2 regions of the Janthinobacterium sp. GW822-FHT07H10 genome follow, and region 2 is predicted to be linked to the other one. Evidence: predicted binding sites of a transcription regulator. Region 2 holds the regulator's gene; the other holds the start of a gene.
What was found. Region 2 encodes FNR, which switches genes on or off when oxygen is low (the NO sensors DNR and NnrR bind a similar motif). Its sites were predicted from a motif close to TTGATNNNNATCAA; they were not measured.

Region 1: a site for FNR is predicted at 2,776-2,789, ahead of AC1RDJ_RS13325 (bacteriohemerythrin). Genes of this name have one in related genera too.

Annotation. Positions count from the first base shown of each region.
Region 1 is NZ_JBXAKS010000005.1:13,130-17,547, reverse strand. It holds gene AC1RDJ_RS13340 (PepSY domain-containing protein) at 1-1,893, shown strand, start outside; gene AC1RDJ_RS13335 (hypothetical protein) at 2,022-2,207, shown strand; gene AC1RDJ_RS13330 (hypothetical protein) at 2,406-2,561, shown strand; gene AC1RDJ_RS13325 (bacteriohemerythrin) at 2,865-3,263, shown strand; gene AC1RDJ_RS13320 (hypothetical protein) at 3,264-4,133, opposite strand.
Region 2 is NZ_JBXAKS010000003.1:580,474-584,891, forward strand. It holds gene AC1RDJ_RS10400 (response regulator) at 1-2,034, opposite strand, end outside; gene fnr (fumarate/nitrate reduction transcriptional regulator Fnr) at 2,285-3,043, shown strand; gene AC1RDJ_RS10410 (FixH family protein) at 3,169-3,693, opposite strand; gene ccoG (cytochrome c oxidase accessory protein CcoG) at 3,749-4,418, opposite strand, start outside.

The sequences.
Region 1 (4,418 bases), on a different contig from region 2:
CCGGCCCTGAAAGGCCGCTCCTTCCTGTGGAATCTGCATGCCGTGGCCGGCACCTGGTGCCTGGTCGTGTATGTGGCGCTGACCCTGACGGGCATCTACTGGAGCTACGATGTGGTGCGCGACCATGTCGACGCCTGGGCCGGCAAGCCGCCCCGCGTGGCGCAGGCGCCGGCGAAAAAGGGACCGGCCAGGGAGAAAAAAGACACGCCCGCCGTCGACATCGGCCTGGCCTGGAGCACCTTCCAGCAACACGCCGCCGGCTGGACCCTGGCCAGCGTGCGCCTGCCCACGCGCGCCGGCGACGCCGTGCAATTCACGTGGCTGGCCAGCGACGCGCCGCACGAGCGGGCGCGCAGCCGCCTGTCCATTTCCCCGGCCGACGGCACGATCACGGAAAACGAGCCGTACAGCCAGCAGGCGCTGGGTGCGCGCCTCGTCAACATCATTTATCCGCTGCACATGGGCACGTATTTCGGTTTGCCGGGCCGCATCATCGTCACCTTGGCCAGCCTCGGCCTGCCCCTGTTCGCCATCACGGGCTGGATGCTGTACCTGGGCCGCCGCAAGGCCAAGCGGGCCGTGCAGGCGCAGCGCGCCATGCTGGGCGCCGGCGCGCCAGGCAAGGCGAACACGGGCCTGCCCACGCTGGTGGCCTACGCCAGCCAGTCGGGCCAGGCCGAGCGCCTGGCGCTGGAAAGCGCGCGCGCCCTGCAGCAGGCGGGCGTGGCCGTCGACGTGCAATCGCTCGACCAGCTCGATCCCGCGCAATTGCGCCAGTATGAACGGGCCCTGATCGTCGCCAGCACCTTTGGCGAAGGCGAAGCGCCGGACGGCACGCGCCGCTTCGCGCGCCTGCTGCGGCAAACGGCGGGCTCGCCGCTGGCGGGCCTGGAATTCGGCATGCTGGCCCTGGGCGACCGCCATTACAGCGCCTTCTGCGGCTTTGGCCACGGGCTGGACCAGCAGCTGCGCGCGCTGGGCGCCACTGCCCTGTTCCCCCTGATCGAAGTGGACAAGCACGACGCGCAAGCGCTGGCCGACTGGTCCAACGCGCTGGCCCGCTGCAGCGGCAGCGCCATCGACGCCATCGGCGTGCAGGAAGCCGCCTCGTATGACGAGTGGCGCCTGGTGCGCCGCGTGCTGCTCAACCCGGGCAGCCTGGGCGGCGAACTGCATGAAATCACGTTGACGGGCCCGGCCGGCGCCAGCTGGGAAGCGGGCGCGCTGGCGGAAATCATTCCTTGCAATGCAGATGGCAGCGATGGCGACGCGCAGGCTGCGCCGCATGCGCCGCGCAGCTACTCGCTGGCCTCGCTGCCGCAGGATGGCGAACTGCAATTGCTGGTGCGCCAGGAACGCCATGCGGGTGCGGACAACGAGGGCCATGGCCTGGCCTCCGGCTGGCTGACGCGCTTCGCGCCGCTGGATGGCCCCATCCGCCTGCGCCTGCAAGCCAACCCCGCCTTCGCCCCGGCCCTGGCGGATGTGCCCTGCATCTATATCGGCAACGGTTCCGGACTGGCCGGCCTGCGTTCGCACTTGCGCGCGCGCAAGCAGGCGGGGCTGGCCCGCAACTGGCTGCTGTTCGGCGAGCGCCAGCAAGCCGTCGACAGCATCTGCGCCGCCGAGCTGGAAGGCTGGCTGCGGGACGGCCACCTGGCGCGCCTGGACCGCGTCTTTTCGCGCGATGACCGGCGCGAGTACGTGCAAGACCGCCTGCGCGCCAGCACGGATGACTTGCGCGCGTGGCTGGAACAGGGCGCCATCGTCTACGTGTGCGGCAGCCTGCACGGCATGGCGGCAGGAATCGATGCTGTGCTGCAAGAAATTCTGGGCCAGGATGGCGTCGACGCCCTGATGATGGCCGGGCGCTACCGCCGCGACGTGTATTGAGCCAGCACAAGGTGGTGGCCTGACCGTCCGCCAGTGTGGTCCGGCGCACAGTCAGGGCCAGCCATCGGCATACAGTGGGGGCATGGCGGCAGGTGCGCCGCCCCCACTCCCTGCCTGCGAGGTCTCCCATGAAAAACCCCTGGATGAGCATGTACCTGAGCGCCGCCAACCGCATCGCCAACACGGCGCGCGGCCACGCCACGTCGGCCGTCAAGCGCGAGGCGGCGAAGAATACCCGGCAATTGACGCAAGTGTGGTTCGATTCCTTCCTGCCGGCTGCCGGCAAGCCGCGCCGCGGTCGCAAGGCGAAATAGCGCTCCATCGGGCCACGCCGGCGGGCAGCTTGATGCAGTGCGTCACAGCAATTAGTTGAACTTTCAATCAAGTGAACTAAACTGCAAGCATGGTGATACGTAAGGCGTACGCAGTCAAAATACGTCGCCGGCTACGTAGATGGAGTGACCGGCAGGCGCCGCATCCCCGCGCCGCCACCGGGACACCGGGAGACGATCATGTTGACGCTCAAAGTGCTGGCCTGCCTTGCCCTGTCGGCCCTGTTGCTGGTTCCCCTCGTGCTCAGGGATGCCATGCAGACGTCGGCAGTGCAACAGCTGCAGGTGCCCAATGTGGATGCACAAGGCATGTTTGCCCACTGGCCCAGGCACTAAAAGACGCGCGGCTGAGAAAACACCGCTGGCCGCGTTGCCTTGACTTGCCGTACTAGCGTACTGTCTGCGTCAAGGACGCCTTGCCAGCCGCGTTTTTCAGCGGCGCTCGCTCGTGGCTTGCCTCTTTTTAAAAACCGCTTTTTTGCGGGTGGGGATGTGCTCCCCCTCTCATTTATTTTCTCCGTCTTTCCCGCGTCTCCTCTTCGTCACATTTTTGATCCAGATCATGGATTTCCACCTTCGCTGCGTCCACACTGGAACAGTCCGCCTTGCATCGCAACGGACTTAACCGGGAGTATCGGCATGGGAAAATCGCACTGGAAGGATGAGATGGCGCTGGGCGTGCCCGCCATCGACGAGGCGCACGAAGCGCTGTTTGCGGAACTGGCGCGGCTGGCGCACCTGAGCGACCAGCACTTCAGCGTGGCGTTCCGCGAGCTGATCGCGGCCGTCGAGCGCGATTTCCGCGAGGAAGAGGATTTGATGGAGCAGATCGGTTTTCCCTCGCTGGCGAACCACCGCGAACAGCATGCGCGCGTGCTCAGCGGCTTGCACCATGCGTGGGCCGCCGTCGACGAGGGCGACTTGGCACAGGGACGCCATGCGCTGTCGCTATTGCCGCAATGGCTGATCTTTCACCAGGCCACCATGGACCTGGCCCTGGCGGCGGCGCTGGAGCTCGTACAGCGCCAGCCGCAATGACTACAGCAGCAGGACCGTGGCCTGCTCGGGCAAGACGACGCGGTAATGGCCCGGATATTTATCCTCGCCATCGAAGATCTTGCAAAACACGGGCGCGTTGATATCGTTGACGGCCGGCTCGTTCATGGGCAAGGTGGCGATCAGCTGCTCCCCATCCATCAGGTGCAGTGCACCGCCCCGCTCGGCCGCGCAAAAAGCCAGCGACTGCACTTCGCTGGCGAACGGCCGCTTGTACCACGGCGTGATGGCGCGCACGGCGCGCCGCGCGTCCCGCAACACCTGGCCGACGCGCGTCACGTTCCATGCGTCGCGCGCGACGGCAGGCTGGATCACGATGTTCGCCGTCAACTCGCCCCTGCCCTTATTCACCAGGAAACTGCCATCCTGCGCGGCGATATCGTCGTTGAGGGGCACGACGAACACCCCGCCTTCGGCGACCTTGATCGGCAGCGGCGCGCCATTGCCCACCAGGGCCACGCGCACGTCGTCGATGGTCGCGCTCAGCTTGGCGGGAATCAGGCGCAGGGCCATGACCACGCTGCCGCTCGACACTTGCCACACTTTCCTGGCCGTCTGATAACTGTCCCGGTACGCCATGAAGCGCACGCGCGGCGCCTTCGCATCGCTATTGGCCGTGATCGTCACCGTTTGCGAGGGCAAGGCTTCCACGGCCGGGACTGGCACCGGCACCGCGGCGGGATCGGTCGCCGGCATAGGCGCCGCGACTGCGGCGGGCACAGGCTCGGCCACGGCGGGCGGCACGCTGGCACTGTGCTGCGGCGCGGAAACCGCCGGCGGCGGCGCGAGCTCCTGGGCCTGGCCCAGCGAGACGACACACAACCATCCTGCACAGGCTATCCATGTACGCATGCATTTCTTTCATTAAGGAAAATATTTTGTCAGCGCCTGCATTATCGCAGAAGCCCCGCCAACGCGCCGCTACCGGCCCGCATGCACTCTCTTGGTGCACACGCTTGATTATTTGGCAAATACCACTTATATTGATAATGATTCTTATTCACGAATTGTGACAGGAATCATGCACGTCCTTTCCACCGCCATGCGCAGTGGAACTGCTATCCAAGCCAGATTCCGGGCCAGCGTCATGCCATCCCCCCAGCTACTGCGCACCTCGCCAGACGAGATAGGAACACC
Region 2 (4,418 bases):
CACCACGTCGTAGGGCTGCTGCTGCGCCAGGCGTTCGCGGTACAGCTCGATGGCGGCAAAGCCCGAGTCCACTTCGTCGGCGGCCCAGCCCCACGCTTCGATCAGCTTGACGATCAGCTCGCGCGTGGTGCGGTTGTCGTCGGCCACCAGCAGGCGCAGCGGCCCCAGCGACGGCGTGCGGCGCGCCTCGGCGGGCAGGGCCAGCACGTCGAACGGCACGCTGAACCAGAAGCGGCTGCCCTTGCCTTCGCTGCTGGCCACGGCGATCTCGCCGCCCATCATATGGATCAAGTGCTTGCTGATGGCCAGGCCCAGGCCCGTGCCGCCGAAGCGCCGCGTGATGCTCTGGTCGCCCTGCGAGAAGGCCGTAAACAGCTGGGCCTGCTGCTGGGCCGTCATGCCGATGCCCGTGTCGCGCACTTCGAAGCGCAGCCAGGCCCGCTCGTTCCTGCTTTCGGCCAGGCTGACGGCCACCACCACTTCGCCGCTCTCGGTAAACTTGATGGCATTGCCGGCCAGGTTGACGAGGATTTGCTGCAGCCGCTGGGCGTCGCCGACGAGGCGGCGCGGCACGTCGGGTTCGACGGCGATGGCCAGCTCGAGTTCTTTCTCGCCGGCATTCATGGTCATCGTCGTGGCGAGGGTATTCATGACTTCATCGAGGTCGAACTCGACGGGAGACAGATCCATGCGGCGCGCCTCGATCTTGGAAAAATCGAGCACATCGTTGAGGATGCCCAATAACGACTGGCCCGCCACGCGTACCATGGTCAGGTACTTGCGCTGCTCGGTGTTGAGCTTGGTATTGCCGAGCAAATACACCATGCCCAGCACGGCATTGAGCGGCGTGCGGATTTCATGGCTCATGTTGGCCACGAAATCGCTCTTCGCGCGGTTGGCCGCCTCGGCCCGGTCGCGCTCCTGCTCCAGCTCCGTTGCGCGCGCCTCGAGCTCGTGCTGCAGCCGGTCGCGCTCGCCCATCAGGCCGTTGAACGCCTCCGTCAGCTCGCCGATCTCGTCGCGCTGCTGCACCGGCACGGGGGTGAAGCGGTTGCCCGAGGCGCGCAGCGACAGCAGGGTGTCGCGCAGGCGCACCAGCGGCGACAGCAGGCGCACGGTGACCCAGCCCAGCACGGCCGCGGCCAGCAGCGAGGCGCAGATGCTCCAGAGTACCAGCCGTGACAGTACGCCGTTGAACGGCTCGAACGCGTCGGCCACGGGCAACGAGGCGGCCAGCAGCCAGTTCACGGATTTCAATCGCTTGAAGCTGTTGACGGCCGTGATGCCGCGGCTGTTGGTGCTGACCATGCTGCCTTCGCCGTCTTCTTTCAGCAGCTGCGTGGTGGTCTGGTTGGCGTTCGGCGCGCGCGGCTGCAGCAGGCGGCTGGTATCGGGGTACAGCACGTAGCGCGGCACGGCTTCGCGCGTGAGGATGAAGTAATAGCCGCTCTTGCCCACCTTGGCCGTGCGCAGGTGGCCCAGCATATTGTCCTTGTACAGGCGCAGCACGCCGATCACGATGCCGGCCACGGCGCCGTTCTTGTCCAGCACGGGCGCGACCATCTGCACGATGGGCAAGTGGCTGGTCTTGCCCAGCATCGGTTGCGTGATCATCGCCTGTTTCGTGCGCATGACGGTATGGAAGTAATCGCGGTCCGTCACGTCGGTGCCGTTGCGTCCCGGCACCTCGGGCACGTTGGCCACCACCTTGCCCTGCGTGTCGAGCACCAGCACGTCGTCGAACAGGGCCAGCATGGCGCGCTGCGTGTAGTACTCGCGCAATGCGCCGGCGTCGGCCATGAGGGCGGGCGGCTGGTGGCGCGCCGTCTGGGTGATGATGTCGAGCAGCATCGCCAACTTGTCGTCGAGCTCTTCGGCCGTGCGCTCGATCAGGGCCGTTTGCTGGACCAGCAGCACTTGCGTGAAATCGTCGCGCATGTGCTTGACCTGGATCATGGTGACCAGGGCGATCATGGCGATCGAGGTCAGGCTGGTGGCCAGCGCGACTTTTGCTTTAATGCCGAGAGGCTTCATGATTTCCTTTTCAGTCCCCGAAGGGACAGGCGGCAGATAATGCTGTCAGGAATTTTCCTATCAATACAGCAACTTGGCAAGCGCCGGCCGCGTAAATTCCCGCCGTCAAAGCAGCAATTGACGATGTTGCCATAAAATTAAATGCAGGACGTCGTTTATTCAGCGAAATTAGCGTGAATGACGGGGAAAATGGCACAGGCAAGCGCGCTATGCAGTAAACTTGTTATTGCATTTTCAAAAAGGTACTGACATGACAGAAGCGCTACTCTCTCCAGCCTTGCCCGCCGTGAACGTGGAAGCGTTGCGTGCGCGCTGCTCGACGTGCAGCATGCATCAATTGTGCCTGCCGATGGGCCTCGACGTGGGCGACATGGACAGGCTGGACCAGATTATCGGCCGCCGCCGCAAGGTCGCGCGCGGCGCCTCGCTGTTCCGCATCGGCGACTCGTTCCAGAACCTGTACGCGATCCGCCTGGGCCACTTCAAGACTTACCAGATCAATCCGGGCGGCGAAGAGCAGGTGACGGGCTTCCAGATGGCTGGCGAACTGCTGGGCATGGACGCCATCAGCGCCGACCGCCACCACTGCAATGCCGTGGCGCTGGAAGACAGCGAAGTGTGTGAAATTCCGTTTTCCAGCCTGGAACAATTGCTGGGCAATATGCCCACCCTGCTGCGCCATTTCCACCGCATGATGAGCCAGGAAATCACGCGCGAGCAAAGCGTGATGCTGTTGCTGGGCAATATGCAGGCGACGCAGCGTTTTGCCGCCTTCATCGTCAACCTGGCGTCGCGCTACGAGGCGCGCGGCTATTCGGGCAGCAACTTCCAGCTGCGCATGTCGCGCGAGGAAATCGGCAACTACCTGGGCCTGACCATCGAGAGCGTCAGCCGCTTGCTGTCGAAGTTCAAGAAGGAAGGCTGGCTGCGCGTGTCGAACCGCGAGATCGAGATCCTGCAGCCGGCAAAATTAAAAGCCATTACGGCCGGCACCGACACCTGCAAATAACGGCACCGTCAAAACCCGCTGCGCGTCGCGCTTTGCGGCTTGCGCTGCGCGCTGTACACCGGCACAGCTGCGCTGCTCGGCCGCCCATCACTGGCGCCCGCCACGGTTTTCCCCGGCGCAGTGCCTTACAGTTCCTCGTCCGCATGCAGCGCGATGCTGCGCTGCGCGGGCCAGGTCCAGATGCCCGACAGGCGCCACTCGCGCGTATTGTTTTCCACCAGCACCTGCCAGCGGCTGCGCTCGAGCATCGGCAGCGCCACCGAGAAGTTGCCCATGGCGTCGGGCTGCACCAGCAGCTTGATATCCTTTTCCGGCAAGGTCGCGTGCGCCAGGTGCAGCTGCAGCGGCGCCTGGTAAGCCTTGCCGAAGCTGTGCACGGAGCCCGTCAGGCGTGCTTGCGCCACGTCGTACGCCAGGCTGGTCGACATGGCCAGGTTGCTGGCGGCCGTATCGCGCCGCAAGTCCTGGTTGATGGCCTTGCCCTGCTTGTAATAGTCGCCCACCACCAGCGCGTCGGGTTGCGTAAACGCGATATAGCCCATGAAGCTGCCGACGACGACGGACAGCCCGGGACCGATCATCAGCAGCCATGGCCAGCGGTGCTTGTACCAGGGCGCGGCGGGGGCTTGCAGTTTCAGACTGTCGGACATTGTTTTCTCCTTGTGACGGCGGCAAGAACACGGGGATTCCTGCCGCCTTTCCTGCTTAACGTGGCACGATGAACACGGCGCTTTCGCGCACGTGCAGCGACGGGTCGTCCAGCGACTGCAGCTCGATCGTGATCTTGTTCGAGCCCTTCTCTCCCACGCCGTGCGGCACGCGCAGGCGGATCGGCCAGCCCAGCGTTTCCGTCGCCTGCAAGGTCACTTCATCGCGCGTCAGCAAGGTCAGGCCCGGCAAGCCGGCAACGCTGATCCTGAAGCTCTGGCTTTGCTCCGAAGTGTTCATGATCTGCAGGCGGTAGACGTTCTCGATCATGCCATCTTCCACTTCGCGCCCCATCGAGCCGCGGTCGCGGATGACGTCCATCTTCAGCGGCGTGCGCAGGGCCAGCGAGGTACACACGGCGATGATGATCAGGGCCAGGATGGAGGTGTAGATCAGCACGCGCGGGCGCATGGCGCGCTGGCGGATCTGCTTCGAGTCGAAGTTGTTTTCCATCGCATGGTCGGTACTGTAGCGTACCAGTCCGCGTGGCCGGTCGACCTTGTCCATCACGCTGTTGCAGGCATCGACGCAGGCGGCGCAGCCGATGCATTCATACTGCAGGCCGTTGCGGATATCGATGCCGGTCGGACACACCTGCACGCACAGGGTACAGTCGATGCAGTCGCCCAGCTTGTCGTTGTTGCCGGCCTTCTTGCTCAGCGCACCG